One region of the Neobacillus sp. BF23-41 genome, then DNA from elsewhere that is predicted to be linked to it. Evidence: predicted binding sites of a transcription regulator. Region 1 holds the regulator's gene; the other holds the start of a gene.

Region 1 (14,452 bases):
ACACGCGTCCCTGTGAGAGTAGGACGTTGCCAGGCAAATCTAAGACAACCAGAAATGGTTGTTTTTTTGTGTTTTTGAAGATTTGTGTGTGGGTGATCAGTAAATGATAATTGTGCCCATGGAAGAGAAAAAGAGCCTGTACCGGTCACAAAAAAGAATAATTGTGCCCGTAGAAGAGGAAAAGAGCCTGGACCGGTCACAAAAAAGAGTAATTGTGCCCATGGAAGAGAAAAAGAGCTTGGACCGGTCACAAAAAAGGAATAATTGTGCCCATACAACAGAAAAAAAGCCATGGACGGTAACATAGGAGGACCTAATGTTACAGAAGAAGAGGAAAAAGACCATCGACGGTAACAAAGCAGGGCCGCTCCCAACCCCTCTGAAAGCTATTCATAGCCAGCACAAGTCAAAAGCAACCAGAAATGGTTGTCTTTTTTGTGTTCTCAATTTCACTCACTCCTACATATTTTAACTAATGTACGTTTCACAATGGCGGGATTTGGAGAAAATCATTAGTAGTGAATCATTGCATCTACATAAAAAATTCAGTATAATTTAGTCAAATATAGTCAAAGTCAGAGAATGGGGGTGGGAAGATGAGAAACATCTCTGATATTATTGAAAAATATCTTAAACAAGTATTGGAATTAAGTGAAAAGGATCTTGTTGAAATTAAACGAAGTGAAATCGCTGATAAATTTCAATGTGTACCATCTCAAATAAATTATGTGATCAATACCCGTTTTACAATTGAAAGAGGATATATTGTGGAGAGTAAACGGGGCGGTGGTGGGTATATAAGGATTATGAAGGTTCAATCCCATGACTTGGCCCATTTAATTGATCAATTGCTCTCACTTATCCAAGGCAGGGTTAGTCAAACAAGTGCAGAGGACGTCATTTTAAGGCTCGTCCAAGAAGAAATTATTTCACAGCGGGAAGCGAAAATTATGTTAAGTGTAATCGATCGTTCCGTTCTTTATATTGATCTTCCATACCGAGATGAATTAAGAGCAAGAATGCTAAAAGCGATGTTAACATCTTTAAAATATAAATAAATTTTTTTCTGAGTAAGAGGTGAAAGTATGATTTGCCAAGAATGTAATCAAAGACCTGCAGCTCTTCATTTTACAAAAATCATTAATGGTGAAAAGACTGAAGTGCATCTTTGTGAAAAGTGTGCTCAGGAAAAGGGAGAAATGTTCATTTTCAATGGGGAATCTGGTTTTGCTTTTAATAATTTATTAGCAGGATTATTAAATATTGATCCGAACTTTCAAAAGCCAAGCCAAAGTCCCTTTCACCAAGAGGAAATTCTTCAATGCGATTCTTGTTCAATGACCTTTCCACAGTTTTTAAAGGTAGGCCGCTTTGGATGTTCCCATTGTTACGAAGCGTTTAAAGAACAACTTATACCAGTTTTAAGACGACTTCATAGCGGGAACTGGACACATAATGGGAAAATACCGAAGAGAATTGGCGGAGGAATCCATCTTCGTAAACAAATTGAAGAATTGAAAAGTAATCTAAAGGATTCAATCCACAATGAAGAATTTGAAAAGGCAGCAGAGATTCGTGATGAAATACGAAAGTTAGAGAAAAATTTAACAGCCAGCCACGAGGGAGGGGAATAACATGTCGCTTGAACGATTTCTAAATCAAGCTGTCAGCTCCTGGATGAGTGCGGAGGGACCGGATTCAGATATTGTCCTTAGCTCCCGGATTCGTTTGGCTCGTAACTTTGATGCTTATAAATTTCCAACCCTTTTTTCACATGAAGAAGCAAAATTGATTATTGAAAATATGGAAGAAATTTTAAAACAGTCTCCTATTCAAAAGTTTGGCCAAATGGAATTGTTGAAAATTGAAGAATTACAGCCGCTCCAAAAAAGGGTATTAGTTGAAAAACATATAATAAGCCCTCATCTAGCTGAAGATTCACCATATGGGGCAGTTCTATTAACCGAAAATGAAGAAGTTAGTATTATGATTAATGAAGAGGATCATATTCGGATTCAATGCTTGTATCCAGGTTTGCAATTATCTGAAGCGTTGGATGCTGCGAATGAAATCGATGATTGGCTTGAAAGTAATATTCAATACGCATTTGATGAAAAACACGGCTATTTAACCAGTTGTCCTACTAACGTTGGTACAGGTCTACGTGCTTCGGTCATGATGCACTTGCCAGGGTTAATGTTAACACAGCAAATTAATAAAATTATTCCTGCAATTCACCAATTAGGTCTTGTTGTTAGAGGAATTTATGGTGAAGGTAGCGAAGCATTAGGTAATATATTTCAAATTTCTAATCAAATCACACTTGGTAAATCAGAAGAGGACATTGGCCGTGACCTAAAAGGGGTTGTAAGTCAACTCATTTCACAAGAAAGGTCGGCCCGTGAAGCATTACGAAAAACTTCGAACATACAATTAGAAGACAGGGTATTCAGATCATTAGGTGTGTTATCTAATAGCCGAATTATTGAATCGAAAGAAGCAGCTAGATGTTTATCCGATGTTCGGCTTGGAATAGATATGGGTTATATTGATAAAATGCCTAAGACAATCTTAAATGAATTAATGATACTGACCCAGCCAGGATTCTTACAGCAATATGCTGGGGGTTCATTAAGACCACATGAAAGAGACATCAGACGGGCAGCATTAATTAGGGAACGAATAAAAATGGAGCAAGAAAAATAGGTGGGGAGGAAGAGAATATGATGTTCGGCCGTTTTACTGAAAGAGCGCAGAAAGTACTAGCTTTAGCACAAGAGGAAGCGATTCGTCTTGGCCATAACAATATTGGGACAGAGCACATTTTATTGGGGTTAACTCGGGAAGGTGAAGGGATTGCTGCGAAAGCCCTTTATGGACTTGGGCTAGGTTCTGAAAAAATCCAAAAAGAAGTAGAAAATTTAATTGGCAAGGGACAGGATGCTTCTCAAACCATTCACTATACTCCAAGAGCTAAAAAGGTCATTGAATTATCGATGGATGAAGCACGAAAATTAGGACATTCCTATGTAGGGACCGAGCATATTCTCCTTGGCTTAATCCGAGAAGGAGAAGGGGTTGCTGCCCGAGTACTTAATAATTTGGGAGTTAGTTTAAATAAGGCAAGACAGCAAGTTCTTCAACTATTAGGAAGTAATGAGTCTGGTGGGCATCAAGGCGGGGCATCAGCAAGTGCTAATACGCCGACGCTAGATAGCCTTGCACGGGATCTAACGTCAATTGCCCGCGAAGGAAGCTTGGATCCTGTTATTGGACGCGGTAAGGAAATTCAACGTGTGATTGAAGTGTTAAGCCGTCGGACAAAAAATAATCCGGTATTAATTGGAGAGCCTGGTGTAGGTAAAACAGCCATTGCAGAAGGACTCGCCCAACAAATTGTCAATAACGAAGTTCCTGAAATATTGCGTGATAAACGCGTTATGACGCTAGATATGGGGACAGTCGTTGCAGGGACAAAATACCGCGGTGAATTTGAAGATCGTTTGAAGAAAGTCATGGATGAAATTCGCCAAGCAGGAAATATTATTCTTTTCATTGATGAGTTGCATACATTGATTGGTGCGGGTGGTGCAGAAGGGGCTATTGATGCTTCCAATATCTTAAAACCATCGCTTGCTCGTGGAGAACTCCAATGTATTGGAGCAACCACACTGGATGAATATCGCAAATATATCGAAAAAGATGCAGCTCTAGAACGACGATTCCAGCCAATTCGTGTCGATGAACCAACAGCGGAAGAATCGATTCAGATTTTAGAAGGGTTACGTGATCGCTATGAAGCCCATCACCGTGTCTCCATTACAGATGAAGCGATTAAGGCAGCTGTTAAACTATCAGACCGCTATATCTCTGATCGCTTCCTGCCAGATAAAGCGATTGATCTAATCGATGAAGCTGGGTCCAAAGTACGGCTTCGTTCCTTTACCACTCCACCTAATTTAAAGGAATTAGAAGTGAAGCTTGAGGAAGTACGAAAAGAAAAGGATTCTGCAGTCCAAAGTCAAGAATTTGAAAAAGCGGCTTCTTTACGGGATACGGAGCAGCGTTTGCGTGAACAACTAGAGGAAACAAAGAAGAACTGGAAAGAAAAGCAAGGGAAAGAAAACAATGAAGTAACAGTTGAAGATATTGCAAGTGTTGTTTCAAGCTGGACCGGTGTCCCTGTTTCCAAGCTAGCTCAAACAGAGATGACGAAGCTGCTTAATTTAGAGGAAGTTCTCCATTCTCGTGTCATTGGCCAGGAGGAGGCTGTTAAGGCAGTATCTAAGGCTGTCCGTCGTGCCAGAGCAGGATTAAAAGATCCAAAACGGCCAATTGGCTCCTTCGTTTTCTTAGGACCGACTGGTGTAGGGAAAACAGAATTAGCCCGTGCCCTTGCTGAAGCCATGTTTGGTGACGAGGATGCGATGATTCGGATTGACATGTCCGAGTATATGGAGAAGCATTCTACCTCTCGTCTTGTTGGTTCACCGCCAGGATATGTCGGCTATGAGGAAGGCGGACAATTAACAGAGAAGGTTCGAAGAAAGCCATATTCCGTTGTTTTGCTTGATGAAATTGAAAAGGCACATCCAGATGTATTTAATATCCTTTTGCAGGTTCTGGAAGATGGCCGTTTGACTGATTCAAAAGGAAGAACAGTAGATTTCCGTAATACCGTCTTGATTATGACATCCAATGTTGGTGCTGAAGCATTAAAACGGAACAAGTATGTCGGCTTTAATATTCAGGATGGCGAACAGGATTATAAAGACATGAAGGGGAAAGTAATGGGCGAATTAAAGAAAGCCTTCCGCCCTGAATTCTTGAACCGTATTGATGAAATTATTGTTTTCCATGCGTTGGAGAGAAAGCATCTTGAAGAGATTGTAACTTTACTTTCAGAGCAGTTAATTAAACGCTTAAAAGAGCAAAATATTTCTTTAGAATTAACTTTAGCAGCAAAGGAAAAAATTTCTCAGGAAGGTTATGACCCTGAGTATGGGGCAAGACCATTGCGCCGTGCGATTCAAAAGCATATTGAAGACCGACTTTCAGAAGAACTATTAAAAGGAACATTGTTAACAGGTCAGCATGCGGTGATCGATGTTGATAATGGAGAATTTATTGTTCGAATGGAAGAGAAAACAAGTTTGGTAAAGTAGAAATGTAATCAATTAGTGTTGCTATACCATGAGAGGTACACGTTAATAAAGCTAAACCGTGTACCTCTTTTTTTAATTGTTTGTAATGTTTCAACGAGAGGATCGAAGTAGAATGGCAAAACGTAAGACAAAGTTTATGTGTCAGGAGTGCGGGTATGAATCTCCAAAGTGGATGGGGAAATGCCCTGGCTGCGGTGAATGGAATAAGATGGTCGAGGAAGTTGAAGTAACTGGTGCAACAAGAAGAGGGGCATTCGCCCATTCCCAAGGCGGTTCAGGGCTGTTATCCAAACCAATGCCGATCAATTCCATTGAAATGGAGAATGAACCAAGGATTCAAACGGACTTAAATGAATTAAACCGGGTACTTGGCGGGGGTGTGGTCAAGGGATCCTTAGTGCTGATTGGCGGAGACCCTGGAATCGGTAAATCAACGCTTCTGTTACAGGTATCATCGCAATTAGCAAATAAAGGAAATAAGGTTTTATACATATCTGGTGAGGAATCATTACGGCAAACAAAGCTTCGTGCGGAGCGATTAGGAATATCCTCTGAAAATCTCCTCGTATACTCTGAAACGAATCTTGAGGAAATTAACCGGACCATCGATAGTACAAATCCAAGCTTTGTCATCATTGATTCTATCCAAACGGTATTTCACCCAGATGTAACAAGCGCGCCTGGGAGTGTCTCACAGGTGCGTGAGTGTACCTCGGAATTAATGAGAATTGGGAAAACCAAAGGGATTGCGATCTTTATTGTTGGACACGTAACCAAAGAAGGATCGATAGCCGGCCCTAGGCTGTTAGAGCATATGGTGGATACCGTCCTCTATTTTGAAGGAGAAAGACATCATACCTATCGGATTTTACGGGCAGTTAAAAACCGTTTTGGTTCAACCAATGAAATGGGAATCTTTGAAATGAAAGAATTCGGTCTTGAAGAAGTGGCAAATCCCTCCGAGATATTTTTAGAAGAGCGTTCACGAGGTGCTGCTGGCTCAACGGTGGTCGCATCGATGGAAGGGACAAGGCCGGTCCTCGTTGAAATTCAAGCGTTAATTTCCCCCACTAGCTTTGGGAACCCAAGAAGAATGGCAACGGGAATTGATCATAACCGTGTGCCACTTTTGATGGCTGTTTTAGAAAAGCGAGTTGGGATGCTCCTTCAGAATCAGGATGCTTACCTAAAAGTTGCTGGAGGCGTAAAATTAGATGAACCAGCAATTGATTTAGCCGTTGCTGTCAGTATTGCGTCAAGCTTTAGAGATAAACCAACAAGACCAACCGATTGTATTATCGGAGAAGTCGGGTTAACCGGTGAAGTAAGAAGGGTTTCAAGGATTGAGCAGCGTGTCCAGGAAGCGGCCAAGCTAGGATTTGAGCGAGTCATTCTCCCTGCTAATAATCTTAGCGGCTGGAAGGGCCCAAACGGAGTTGAACTCATTGGTGTGAAGTCAGTGAGCGAAGCATTAAAAGCAGCGTTAGGAGTGTAGCAGATGGAGAGTAAAAAGCTTGGTGAGCATACCGTAAGTGAAGTTTTACAGTTCCTTGCACCTGGTACACCCATTCGCGAGGGAATCGACAATGTGCTCCGTGCGAACACAGGCGGGCTTATTGTCATTGGTTTTAACGAAAAGGTAAAAAGTATCGTTGACGGCGGCTTTGAAATCAATTGCCCATTTTCGCCCAGCTTTTTATATGAATTAGCGAAAATGGACGGGGCCATTATCCTCAATGAATTAGGAAATAAAATTCTTTTTGCCAATGCCCAGTTAGCCCCTGATTCCGATATACCTTCTTCTGAAACTGGGATGCGGCACCGCACAGCAGAAAGGGTAGCGAAACAAACAAAAGCCCTAGTGATTGCCATTTCCCAAAGAAGAAATGTCATTACCCTGTATCAAGGGAATTTTCGCTATGCATTAAAAGATATTGCGGTAATTTTAACAAAAGCCAATCAAGCCATTCAGACGCTTGAGAAGTATAAAACCGTTTTGGAACAAAGTATCAGCAATTTGAGTATCCTAGAGTTCGAGGAATCCGTAACCTATAACGATTTTTTACTTGTTCTCCATCGTTTTGAAATGGTCTTAAAGATTAAGAATGAACTTCTAACCTATTTACATGAGTTAGGAACAGAAGGTCGTCTCATTCGTTTACAATTGAATGAAATATTAACAGATCTCGAAGACGAGACCATGCTCATTATTAAAGATTATGCCTTCGACAGAGACATCAAGGCCAGAGAAGTGATTGGACGGATGCAGGCCATGGCTACGAGCGGTACCATTGAGGATATGGTCTTATTAAAATTGATGGGATACCTTGGCTATGTGCACCTTGATGAGAATAAAAGTCCGCGCGGCTACAGAATTCTTAATAAAATTCCAAGACTTCCATCCATCATTATTGAAAATCTCATCAGCAGTTTTGGTGAGCTTTCAAAAATAATAACCGCAACAGTGGAAGAACTTGATGATGTGGAAGGAATCGGGGAAGTTCGTGCCAAAAAGATTAAGGAAGGCTTTAAATTGATCAAAGAGCGGTTATACACCGATCGCCATCTATAAAAGCAATTATATCTAGGTTCCTAAAAGTTAAAAAAATCCAATTGTTTGACAGAAAAATTTTCCAATGCTACCCTAGGGGAGAATCTTCAACCTATTAATTTTCACTAACAAATTAAATTTAATACGTTTTTGTAATCGAAAAATAATCTGTAAATTAAGGTTTCATTTCCATGAATATGTTTATAATGAATAGAGGAGGTGAAGGAATGTTAAAACGTATTGTGCAGGCTTGCTTCCTCATTATAGGTGGTACGCTTGGTATTTTGTTATTACCGGAATTGTTCAATTTACTTCATATCAATGACATTCCCTTAATTAACAACTCGTATATCACTGCTATTATAGGTGCTATTATTTTTTATCTTATTACCTTTTGGGCAGTAGATTATGTTTTTAACTTTATTAAATGGGCTGAAGATTCTTTAGTGAAAGTTCCTGTAACAGATGTCCTTTTTGGTAGTGTAGGTCTATTCTTTGGATTGTTGGTTGCGTTTTTAATCGGCTTTGCCCTGAATGCCGTGCAAGTCCCAATATTAAATGCTGTGGCTCCGATATTACTGACCATTTTGTTTGGTTATCTCGGCTTTCAGGTGGGCTTCAAGAAGAGAGATGAATTATTAGGTCTTTTTGGAAACCGCGGTAACAAGAAAAAAACCAGTGACGAAGAGAATGATAAGGAAGTTAATCATCCTTTAAAAATATTAGATACGAGCGTTATTATTGATGGGCGCGTTGCTGATATTTGTCAGACCGGATTTTTAGAAGGAACGATTGTTATTCCACAGTTCGTCCTTGAGGAATTACAGCATATTGCCGATTCTTCCGATGTGTTGAAACGAAATCGCGGCCGCAGAGGCTTGGATATATTAAACCGAATTCAAAAGGAACTCGCTATAAAGGTAGAAATTTATGAGGGCGATTTTGAAGAAATTAGTGAAGTGGACTCAAAGCTCGTTAAATTAGCTAAAATAACCAATGGCATCTTGGTCACGAATGATTTTAATCTGAATAAAGTCTGTGAATTGCAAAATGTATCTGTGTTAAATATCAATGATTTAGCAAATGCCGTCAAGCCTGTTGTCCTTCCTGGTGAGGAATTAACCGTTCAAGTCATTAAGGATGGAAAAGAATATCATCAGGGCGTTGCTTATTTAGATGACGGAACGATGATTGTGGTCGAGGAAGGTAGAGAGTATATCGGGAAAAGAATCGAGGTTCTCGTAACGAGTGTTCTCCAGACATCGGCAGGACGAATGATATTTGCCAAGCCCAAATTATTAGAAAAAGCACTGTAGCTTAAAAAGCGGAAGCGCCTTGCTCAGGGGCTTATGACCTCGAGCCCCTAGGCGCTCCTCAGAAAAGCTAACGCTTTTCTTTCGTTCGAGGCTTCGCTCCGAAGCATAATCTTATGGAGCTAGATTAGATATTAGATAGAGTGGGGTAATGATATGACCTACCAAGTCATTCTCCCGGCAGCGGGCCAGGGAAAAAGAATGGGAGCAGGGAAAAATAAGCTTTTATTGGAACTTAACGGTATTCCTGTGCTAATCCATACATTAAGGGTGTTTGAACAGGATGAAGCTTGCAGCGGGATTATTTTAGCGATTCACCCACAGGATAAACCAGAATTTCAAGTGTTACTCGATCGGTATCATGTGACGAAGGTAAACAACTTAGTACCGGGTGGAAATGAACGTCAAGATAGTATTTATAATGCACTTAAATCAGTCGAAACCGACGGGATTATTCTTGTGCATGATGCGGCACGTCCTTTTATCTTAAAAGAACATATCCACCGTTTAATGGAAATGGCTGAAGAAACAGGTGCAGCTATTTTGGGAGTGCCGGCAAAAGACACCATGAAAAAGATAAATGATGGTGTGGTCGTTGAAACTGTCGAACGTTCAAGCTTGTGGGCTGTTCAAACCCCACAAGCTTTTCGCATTTTGCTGCTTAAGGAAGCGTACGAAAAGGCCCAAAAGGATCACTTTCTGGGTACCGATGACGCTAGTTTGGTTGAGCGGCTTCACTATCCTGTTGCGGTGGTAGAAGGCGATTACGATAATATAAAACTAACCACACCAGAAGACTTGTTCTTTGCTGAAGCGATATTGAAAAAAAGGGGTTTTTAATGATGTTTCGAATTGGTCAGGGCTTTGATGTCCATCAATTAACAGAAGGGCGCCCGCTAATCATTGGTGGGATTACAATCCCTTATGAAAGGGGGTTGCTAGGTCATTCAGATGCTGATGTGTTATTACATACGGTTTCCGATGCCTGCCTTGGTGCGATTGGGGAAGGCGATATTGGCAAACACTTTCCGGATACCGATCCAAATTTTAAAGATGCTGACTCCGCGAAGCTGATGGAGCATGTATGGCAATTGGTGAAAAATAAAGGGTACGAGCTTGTGAATGCCGATTGTACAATTATTGCTCAACAGCCAAAAATGGCACCCTATATTGAGCAAATGCGCGGTAGGATTGCGGAATTACTAGAGGCAGCACCTGAACAAGTCAATGTAAAGGCGACAACAACAGAAAAGCTAGGCTTCACTGGCAGAGGGGAAGGCATTGCCTCCCAGGTGGTTGTATTGTTAAAAAAGGTTAACAATTAACCTTTTACAGTGAAGGGCACAATGATACAATGAATCAGATAAAAACATATGGTAAAGCTGTCTAGCTCCAGCTCCTAGGGGCTTTTGCTTTTCGAGAATGGAGGCATTATAGTTATGTCAAACGAAGTTCGTGTAAGATATGCTCCAAGTCCAACGGGACATTTACATATTGGAAACGCCCGTACTGCATTATTTAATTATTTATTTGCACGCCATCATGGCGGGAAATTTATTATCCGAATTGAAGATACCGATAAAAAGCGGAATATTGAAGGCGGAGAAGAAAGCCAGTTAAAATATTTAAAATGGCTTGGGATGGATTGGGACGAGAGTGTCGACGTTGGCGGCGAATATGGTCCCTATCGCCAATCTGAGCGTAATGATCTTTATGAAACCTACTACAACCAATTATTAGCAAATGGCCATGCCTATAAATGTTATTGTACAGAAGCTGAGATTGAAGCAGAGCGGGAAGCCCAGAGTGAAAGAGGGGAAACACCTCATTATTCTGGTAAATGCCGCCATTTAACCGATGAACAACGCCATCAATTTGAAAGTGAAGGCCGTCAGCCAAGCATCCGCATCCTCGTACCTGAAGGGAAAACCTATACGTTTGATGATATGGTCAAAGGCAGCGTTTCGTTTGAATCGGAAGGGATGGGTGATTGGGTCATCATTAAAAAGGATGGCACCCCAACCTATAACTTTGCTGTAACGATTGATGATTATTTAATGAAAATCTCTCATGTGCTCCGTGGCGATGATCATATTTCTAACACGCCAAAGCAATTGATGGTCTATGAAGCATTAGGCTGGGAGCCGCCAATTTTTGGACACATGACTTTGATTGTCAATGAAAGCCGCAAAAAGTTAAGTAAGCGTGATGAGTCCATCATTCAGTTTATTGAACAATATGAAGAATTGGGTTATATTCCAGAAGCATTATTTAACTTTATCACACTACTCGGCTGGTCGCCGGCAGGTGAAGAAGAAATTTACTCTAAGAACGAGTTTATTGAAATATTTGATGCGAATCGCCTTTCCAAATCCCCAGCATTATTTGATAAGCAAAAGCTGTTGTGGATGAATAACCAATATATGAAAAAAATTGAGATGAACCGTGTAGTTGATCTGGCTATGCCTCACTTAATTAAGGCAGGCCGAATAAGTGAAAGCATGACAGATGAACAGTATCAATGGCTCCAAGGACTTGTAGCTCTTTTACAGGAAAAAATGAGCTTTGGTGCTGAAATCGTGGAATTATCAGATATGTTCTTTCAAGAGGATGCCATCTATGAAGAAGATGCGAAGGAAATTTTAGCAGCAGAAACAGTCCCAGAGGTGTTAAGGGCATTTTTACATGAACTTGACCAACTGGAAAATTTCCGCGCTGATGGTATAAAGGCAGCCATGAAGGCAGTTCAAAAGTCGACCGGTCAAAAGGGGAAAAATCTATTTATGCCAATTCGTGCGGCGGTAACAGGTCAAACACATGGACCAGACCTGCCAATGGCAATTGAACTCTTAGGTAAAGATAAGGTTCAAACGAGAATTAATAAAATTATTAGTTAACATTGGGGAAGAAATGTAATATAGTAGAGTAAACAATTATATAGTTACTAAAGTGTAGAAGAGGATAAGTAAAAAAAGGATGCTTTAAAGAGAAAACCATCACCGGCTGAAAGTGGTTTAAGCCTCTCGTTTTTTGAAATGCACCTCTGAGCCCTGTTTCGAAAAGAGTCAACTTCTAGTAGAAATGGGCGGAACCTATCCGTTAACAGGTAGAGTGAGACCCATATTAAGCTTTCCGTTACCAAAACGAGCTTTTCGGTCTAATCAGAGTGGAACCGCGCATAAGCGTCTCTGTCGTTAAGACAGAGGCGCTTTTTTGTTTACCAAACAATAGGGGGAGAATGGAAATGTTCAAGAAGTTGAGGGAGGACGTTGAGGTTGTTTTTGAACAAGATCCTGCAGCAAGAAGTCATTTAGAAGTCATCTTGACGTATTCAGGCTTGCATGCCATTTGGTCACATCGATTCGCGCATGCACTCTTTAATCGGAAATTCTATTTTCTAGCCAGGGTTATTTCGCAAGTAAGCCGGTTTTTTACCGGAATTGAAATTCATCCTGGGGCAAAAATAGGCAGAAGATTTTTTATTGACCATGGTATGGGCGTTGTTATAGGGGAAACGTGTGAAATTGGGGATAATGTAACTATATATCAAGGGGTAACACTTGGTGGAACGGGTAAAGAGAAAGGAAAGCGGCATCCGACGATTAAGGATAATGTCCTGATTGCCACAGGTGCAAAGGTGCTTGGTTCGATAACCGTTGGAGAAAATTCCAAAATTGGCGGCGGCTCGGTTGTATTGATAGAAGTACCGCCTAACTCAACGGTAGTTGGAATTCCAGGCAGAGTGGTGATCCAGGATGGAAGAAGAATTACAAGAGATTTGAACCACTGTGACTTACCAGACCCTGTAGCAGACCGCTTAAGGGAAATGCAAAATGATCTGGATAAATTAATGCACGAACTCGAAGAATTAAAAGGAGAAAGGATACAAGTCAATGGCCATTCAACTTTATAATACACTAACGCGCAATAAGGAAACGTTCGTACCGCTCGAAGAAGGAAAAGTCAAAATGTATGTTTGCGGTCCGACGGTCTATAATTATATTCATATCGGTAATGCACGTCCGGCAATCGTCTTTGATACCGTTCGGCGCTATTTGGAATATCGCGGCTATGATGTTCAATATGTTTCTAATTTTACCGATGTCGATGACAAATTGATTCGTGCTGCCAATCAATTAGGAGAAAGTGTTCCGGCGATTGCGGACCGATTTATCAATGCTTATTTTGAAGATGTGACGGCATTAGGCTGCCAAAAGGCAGATGTTCATCCGCGGGTAATGGAAAACATGGACATTATCATTGATTTTATTAATCAATTAGTCGAAAAAGGGTACGCTTATGAATCTGCAGGGGATGTTTATTTCCGGACAAGAAAATTCGATGAATATGGTAAGCTATCGCATCAATCCATTGATGACCTCCAGATAGGTGCAAGAATTGAAGTCGGCGATAGGAAACAAGACGACTTAGACTTTGCCCTATGGAAAGCGGCCAAGGAAGGCGAAATCTTCTGGGAGAGTCCGTGGGGACTTGGCCGGCCGGGCTGGCATATCGAGTGCTCGGCAATGGCGAAAAAGTATCTTGGCGAAACCATTGATATTCATGCCGGTGGACAGGATTTGACCTTCCCGCATCATGAAAATGAAATTGCCCAGTCAGAAGCACTGTCCGGAAAATTATTTTCTCGTTACTGGATGCATAATGGCTATATCAATATTGATAATGAAAAAATGTCTAAATCATTAGGAAATTTCGTCCTTGTTCATGACATTATTAAAAAACATAATCCGCAAGTGTTACGGTTTTTTATGTTATCCGTTCATTACCGCAATCCGATTAATTACAGCGAGGAATTACTGGAGAGTACGAGAGCAGCATTTGAACGCATAACCACCTCTTATCAAAACTTAAAGCATCGGAAAGAAGCGAGTACTGACTTAACAGGTTCGAATCAAGTATGGCTTGAAGGTATTGCAAAAAGGCAAGAAGAATTTATTGAGGCAATGGATGATGATTTCAATACAGCTAAAGCTATTTCCGTTTTATTCGACCTTTCAAAACTGGCTAATTATTATCTTTTAGAAAAAAATACAGCTGTAGAAGTCATTGATTCCTTTACAAAACAATTTGAAAAGTTATTCCATGTCTTAGGGCTGACATTTGAAAAAGAAGAAATGCTCGATGAAGAAATCGATGCGCTGATTGAAAAGCGAATCCAAGCTCGAAAAGACCGTAATTTCCAATTGTCTGACCAAATAAGAGATCAGCTAAAGGAAATGAATATTATTTTAGAAGATACACCGCAGGGTACAAGGTGGAAAAGAGGCTAATTCATGCTTGAATATGAAAATACAGTGGATGTTAAACAATTGAATAGTCTCGCTCTTGCCTACATGGGTGACGCGATTTATGAAACCTATGTAAGGCGCCACCTTCTCTACAGCGGTAAGGTAAGACCGAAT
Region 2 (6,250 bases), on a different contig from region 1:
AACAAAGTATCAAGGTTAAGCCTAGTTTGAGCAACTGCTTCTGTTAATGAGATATTACCACCGCAGCAAAAATCGATTCGGTTCTTTTTAAAAACATCACTTGTTTTAGGTAATTCGTTAACAATATCTTTAACTAATGAATTAGCTGTAATTGTGAAACTCATCTTTAATTTCCTCCCAAAGTCCAAGATTAAATCTAACCTAATCATAATGTAAAATAGAAAAAAACTAGGTGACCTGAATCACACATTCCCTATGATTTTATATTTTTTGGCAAGATTCTTTTATTTTGTGACATTTGATATGTTAGTTAGTTTTTAATAAGCTTATAATGTTGATTAGTCGATGACTAATAGTACATATCACAATGGATAGATATTTGTTTAAGGCAGGAGCTGATTATTTTGTTCGAAAGAAGAAGACCGATACCAATTGGAGAAGCGGTCAAAAGCATAATGGAATATCAATTACTTGGTGTGACCGAACAAGTTTCGATAAATGAAAGCTTTGGCCGCTTTTTATCGGAGGATTTGATCGCAACTAGCGATGTGCCCCATTTTGACCGTGCACCGTATGATGGCTTTGCTGTTAGGTCAATCGATACACGTGAGGCTTCGCTATCCAATGTAGTTGAATTTGAAGTGGTCGATCACATCGGCGCTGGAATGGTTTCTACTAAAGTAATAGGAGAGCAGCAAGCTGTTAGGATTATGACTGGAGCAATGATGCCAGTTGGAACAGATGCTGTCGTTATGTTTGAGGTGGCTAAGGCCTACGAAAAGAATGGATTCTCATATATGTCCATTAAACGCAGCTTTAAAAAGGGTGATAACGTTTCGTTCAGTGGTGAAGATGCCAAGCAGGGTGAAGTTTTGGTGAAAAAAGGAACATTGATAAATCCTGGAATTCAAGCCATGCTTGCAACATTTGGATATGAACGAGTGTCCGTTGCGAAAAAGCCACGTGTTGGTTTGTTTGCAACAGGGACAGAGCTTTTAGAAGTAAATGAATCCTTGGTTCCAGGAAAAATTCGTAATAGTAATTCACATATGATTGCAGCCCAAATTGAAAGAGCGGGAGGCATTGTTCATTATTTTGGAAAGCTTCCTGATGAATTTGACACTTGCTTTGAAGCAGTCCAAAAAGCAATAAATGAAGTAGACTTATTAATTACCACCGGTGGGGTTTCAGTTGGGGATTTTGATTATCTGCCTGCTATTTATGAAAAGCTTGGGGCAGAGGTTTTCTTTAATAAAGTTGCCATGCGGCCTGGGAGTGTGACGACGGTTGCACAGCACAATGGGAAGCTTCTCTTTGGGCTTTCGGGTAATCCTTCGGCTTGTTATGTAGGCTTTGAATTGTTTGCCCGCCCAATTATCCGTAGGATGCTTTTTTCAGAAAAACCTCACCTTCGTAAAGAGCAAGCACTTTTAGAAGTCGATTTTCCTAAAGCCAATCCATTTACAAGGTTTGTCCGAAGTTCTACGTTTATAGATGCGGGAAGACTAAAGGCAACACCGAGTGGACTTGACAAGTCTAACATTATTATGAGCCTTTCTGGAGCGAATTCGTTGATGATTCTTCCAGGCGGAACTAGAGGCTTTACAGCCGGAAGTGAAGTGGACGTCCTTCTGCTTGAAGACCAGGTTGGCAGTTTGTGGCCGTGGTAAAGCCTGTCGTCTTTCAGGTGGTTGGTTATCAAAATAGTGGTAAAACCACGATAACAGCCAAACTAATCGAAGACTTAGTAAAAAAAGGACTTAAAACAGTTACGATTAAGCATCATGGTCATGGAGGCAGGCTTGCAGCCCTGCCACAGAAAGATACAGAAAAACATCTAAATGCAGGTGCACTTGCCTCGATTGTTGAAGGAGATGGAAGTTTAATGTTACAGGCTGACAATTTCTATCCATCACTAGAAGATCAGATCGAGTTAATGAAATTCTTTCATCCAGATGTAATATTAATCGAAGGTTATAAGTTAAAGTCCTTCCCGAAGTTACTGCTATTAAGAGATGAAAGTGACCTTTCTTTGTTAGATACCGTAAGTAATGTTTCTGCTATTGTATATTGGAAGGAAGAAATGCAGGAGCAAATCACATCAAGAATCAAAGTGCCCAGCTTTCATATCAACGATGAAGGTGCATTAATCTGGACTGCGCAAGTACTTCAGGAGCATGTTCATAATATTGATCAAAAAAGTTAATAAAATTGTCAAATCTGTTACTTTTATCACAGCTTGAAATATGGATTTACTCTACAATTCAAATTAGGGGATATAATGTTTGTTAAAATAGAATTATGGGTCTTTAATGGAAATACAGCAATCACTCATCAGATAACCGACCTAGAGATGATTGAAGTTACCTAGTAGATGATATAGATTTGCTGTACTTCCATTTTAACCTAAACAAATTTGTCACAAAAAGAAGGCGGAGTCCTTCTTTTTTACTGTAATTATGTGATGTGTTTCACTTATTTTTCCGCTTTGCTGGCTTATATTTAGGTTAGTCAAGGAAGAGGAGTGAAAATGATGAAGTTATTTTTACCGAAACAACATGGTGCATGGGCAATGCTAATCATCCCTTTTTGGCTTGGTGTCATTGAAGGAGGATTTATGTGGAAGCATGTCCCATTTTTCTTTGGATGGCTCCTATTATACTTGGCGACCTATCCGATGCTTCTTTTATTTAAAAAGAAAAAACCTCAGTTTTATACTAAATGGACACTTGTATATATGATTCCATCCCTATTACTTTTACTTATTCCTCTTTTGGAAAGACCAACGATTTTTTATTTTGGTCTTCTAATGATTCTGTTTTTTATAATAAATGCTTACTTTACTTCCAAAAATCAAGACCGTGCTTTTATGAATGACATCTCTGCTATTTTTGCCTTTTCAGTTGCTGGATTAGCAAGCAGTTATTTAGGACACGGTGTTATGAACATAGAGACACTTGTTTTCACCTTTGTAACTTCAGTCCTGTTTTTTGTGGGTTGTACTTTTTATGTCAAAACAATGATCAGGGAAAAGAAGAATACCCAATTTAAATGGATTTCATGGATTTACCATTTTCTTTTAGTGGCAGTGTGGATCGGAGTTGGCTTTTGGATCGTTGCAATAGCATTTATCCCAAGTCTTCTGAGAGCTATGATATTTTATGGGAAACCACTATCTCCTAAACAAATTGGCATTTACGAAATAATAAATTCAGCTATATTCTTTACGATCATGGCGATTCAAATAATCTTATTAAAATAAGAGCTATGTTACACGTGGCTGATTTCCGCTCCAATCAACATGTGCCAAAATCAGCAATGAGCTTTAACATTGCCATTAAAATAAAAAAATCGGTCGATATGACCGATTTTTTTTGCTTTATTTTAAGTTGTTTGCCAGCAGCAATTCTAATCAACTTTACAGATTTCGGTTGGACAATCTTCACAATCAATTTCCCGTTTTAAATACTCTAAATCATGAATAGTAATTGTTCCTTTATCTATTGACAGGATACCGGCCTTACGTAAATCACTCAACAAGCGATTTACTACTTCTCTTGATGTACCACAAAAATTGGCTAACTCTTGATTGGTTAGTGGTAATTCAATTAATATTCCTTTATTGGTTTTAATTCCATAACTATTGGTAATTCGAATAAGTGTGGAATAAAGAGCCCCTTTTTTTCCATGAAGAACCAAATCACGAAACTTGGTTTGTGTTTTTCGATATTGCTGACTCATCCACTTTATGAATTCAAATGAGAGTGCCAGATTTTGTGAGAGTTTTCCTTCAAGCGTGTCTTTCATAATAACGGCTACTTCACCACTCTCGACAACACGTGCACTTAATAAATATCTTGAAGAAGGGGAAAATAAGTTTAATTCACCAACAAAATCACCACGCGAGCACATTCTTAACGTAAGTTCTCTTCCATCAGGGATGATCTTGCTGATTTGAAGTATGCCACTTTGAACAATATACAATTCATCGGCTACAGATCCTTCTTGAAATAAAAAGGTACCTTTTTCAACTTTTTTTATATGGTGAACGGTATCTAAAAGATGGGACAGTGTTACCGGCATTTCTTTTACTGACTGCATACTCATAACCACCTTTAAAGGTACGAATTCAATGCTCATTTGATTTTAAAAAATGACAGTCAAGGTTAAATTTGCTAGATAATACTATAATTATATTGTTAACAAAGAATAATTAGCAACAAATGTGCGATAAGTTCATACAATCGTCAAAAGTTTGTTTAATCTTTACGTATTTCTTAGGAAATAATGTCGACTCATAAGATAATTTGCAAGAAATTCCAATAATGACAACCCGTTAAAGGGTAATAATAAGGAATGTGAAGCAAAGGAGGGAAAAAGAATGGGCCAAAATCGTCAGTTTAAGTCAGGGAGCAAAGCCCCAAATAATGGTGTTTATATTGAAGTTGGAGATACGGGAAGTAATGTTAATAATCCCAAAAAAATAAGGCTAAAAGCAGGAGATGCATTTCCTGAAACTTCGAATGATGAACGTGTTTGGACATATCAGCGGAAACCATGAATAAATAAGGAAAAGGTCATCCTTGGGGTGGCTTTTTCTTTTGCCTGCGCCTAGGCGTCAGTAGGCAATTTTTGCTGTTATTCCTATTTGCAAAAATTTACTTTTTATATAGGAAGTTTTATAATAAAAGAAAAGGTCAAAATTGGTCAAAGAGGGTGTGATAAAAAATGGACATGAATCGAATGACAGAAAGGTTACAAAAGGGGCTAATGGATGCTCAGTCGCTAGCTATCAAAAAAAATCATCAAGAGATTGATGAACCCCATTTGTTTTTATGTTTAATGGACCAAGAAGATAGTCTCATTTCTTCTATATTAAAAAAGTCAGGTATCCCTCCCGAAAAAATTAGAAAGAACCTAAATGAGGCTCTTGCTAAAAAACCAGAGGTTACAGGAAGTGGGGTTGAACAAGGAAAACTTTATATCACAGCCACGCTGCAAAAACTTTTTGTCAGTGCCGAGGAGTTTGCCAAAAAGTTTTCTGATGAGTATGTATCAGTCGAACATATTCTGTTAGCTGCAGTCTACGCGAAGGATTCAGAAATGCGAAGGCTTTTACAAAACGTTGGAATTCAACCAGACAAAGTTTTGCAAGCAATTAAAGAAATTAGGGGGAACCAAAGAGTGACATCACAAAATCCAGAAGCAGGATACGAAGCACTAAAAAAATATGGACGGGATCTTGTTGCTGAGGTTAAAGAAGGAAAAATGGATCCAGTTATTGGCCGTGATTCTGAAATCCGCAATGTAATTCGGATATTATCAAGGAAAACAAAGAATAATCCTGTTTTAATCGGTGAACCTGGTGTAGGGAAAACCGCTATTGTGGAAGGGTTGGCACAAAGGATAGTTAGGAAGGATGTACCGGAAGGACTAAAGGATAAAACAATTTTCTCATTGGATATGAGTGCGCTAATTGCTGGAGCCAAATTTAGAGGTGAGTTTGAAGAAAGATTGAAAGCAGTCCTAAATGAAATCAAAAAAAGTGAAGGACGAATATTGTTATTTATTGATGAAATTCACACGATAGTAGGAGCCGGTAAGACGGAAGGCGCGATGGATGCAGGCAATATGTTAAAACCAATGCTTGCCCGTGGTGAACTTCATTGTATTGGAGCAACTACTCTAGATGAGCACCGAAAATATATCGAAAAGGATCCAGCGCTTGAACGTAGATTTCAGCAGGTACTGGTCCAAGAGCCAAACGTTGAAGATACCATTTCAATCTTAAGAGGGCTAAAAGAGCGATATGAAGTGCATCACGGTGTTAAAATTCATGACCATGCCTTGGTTGCTGCTGCTACATTATCTGATCGTTATATCACCGATCGTTTTTTGCCTGATAAAGCAATTGATCTAGTCGATGAGGCTTGTGCTTTAATACGTACTGAAATAGATTCAATGCCTACCGAATTAGATGAAGTAACACGCAGGGTTATGCAATTGGAAATTGAAGAAGCTGCCTTAAGTAAAGAGGTTGATGACGGGAGTAAGTTGAGGCTGGAGGCTCTCCTAAAAGAACTAGCTGATTTAAAAGAAACAGCCAATGAAATGAAGGCAAAATGGCTCCAAGAGAAACAAAGTATACAGAAATTGCAGGAGAAAAGAGAACAACTGGAAAAACTTCGCAGGGAGCTTCAACAAGCTGAAGATAAATACGATTTAAACCGAGCGGCAGAGCTTCGCCATG

Evidence for each region. Region 1 encodes CtsR, which represses protease genes until heat stress. Its sites were predicted from a motif close to ATGGTCAATAAAGGTCAAACA; they were not measured.
Region 2: clpB (ATP-dependent chaperone ClpB) is a predicted target of CtsR. The motif match lies at 4,694-4,714, and genes of this name have one in related genera.

The regions. Positions count from the first base shown of each region.
Region 1 is NZ_JBGBPR010000024.1:58,726-73,177, reverse strand. Features, by position in the region: gene AB7942_RS24850 (hypothetical protein) at 104-307, shown strand; gene AB7942_RS24845 (CtsR family transcriptional regulator) at 597-1,058, shown strand; gene mcsA (protein-arginine kinase activator protein McsA) at 1,086-1,634, shown strand; gene mcsB (protein-arginine kinase McsB) at 1,636-2,706, shown strand; gene clpC (ATP-dependent protease ATP-binding subunit ClpC) at 2,724-5,165, shown strand; gene radA (DNA repair protein RadA) at 5,278-6,660, shown strand; gene disA (DNA integrity scanning diadenylate cyclase DisA) at 6,664-7,737, shown strand; gene AB7942_RS24815 (PIN/TRAM domain-containing protein) at 7,944-9,032, shown strand; gene ispD (2-C-methyl-D-erythritol 4-phosphate cytidylyltransferase) at 9,186-9,869, shown strand; gene ispF (2-C-methyl-D-erythritol 2,4-cyclodiphosphate synthase) at 9,872-10,354, shown strand; gene gltX (glutamate--tRNA ligase) at 10,469-11,926, shown strand; T-box leader at 11,973-12,222, shown strand; gene cysE (serine O-acetyltransferase) at 12,274-12,942, shown strand; gene cysS (cysteine--tRNA ligase) at 12,923-14,320, shown strand; gene AB7942_RS24785 (Mini-ribonuclease 3) at 14,324-14,452, shown strand, end outside.
Region 2 is NZ_JBGBPR010000001.1:545,848-552,097, reverse strand. Features, by position in the region: gene ric (iron-sulfur cluster repair di-iron protein) at 1-164, opposite strand, end outside; gene AB7942_RS02625 (molybdopterin molybdotransferase MoeA) at 405-1,670, shown strand; gene mobB (molybdopterin-guanine dinucleotide biosynthesis protein B) at 1,658-2,206, shown strand; gene AB7942_RS02615 (YwiC-like family protein) at 2,531-3,262, shown strand; gene AB7942_RS02610 (Crp/Fnr family transcriptional regulator) at 3,409-4,101, opposite strand; gene AB7942_RS02605 (YjzC family protein) at 4,382-4,561, shown strand; gene clpB (ATP-dependent chaperone ClpB) at 4,729-6,250, shown strand, end outside.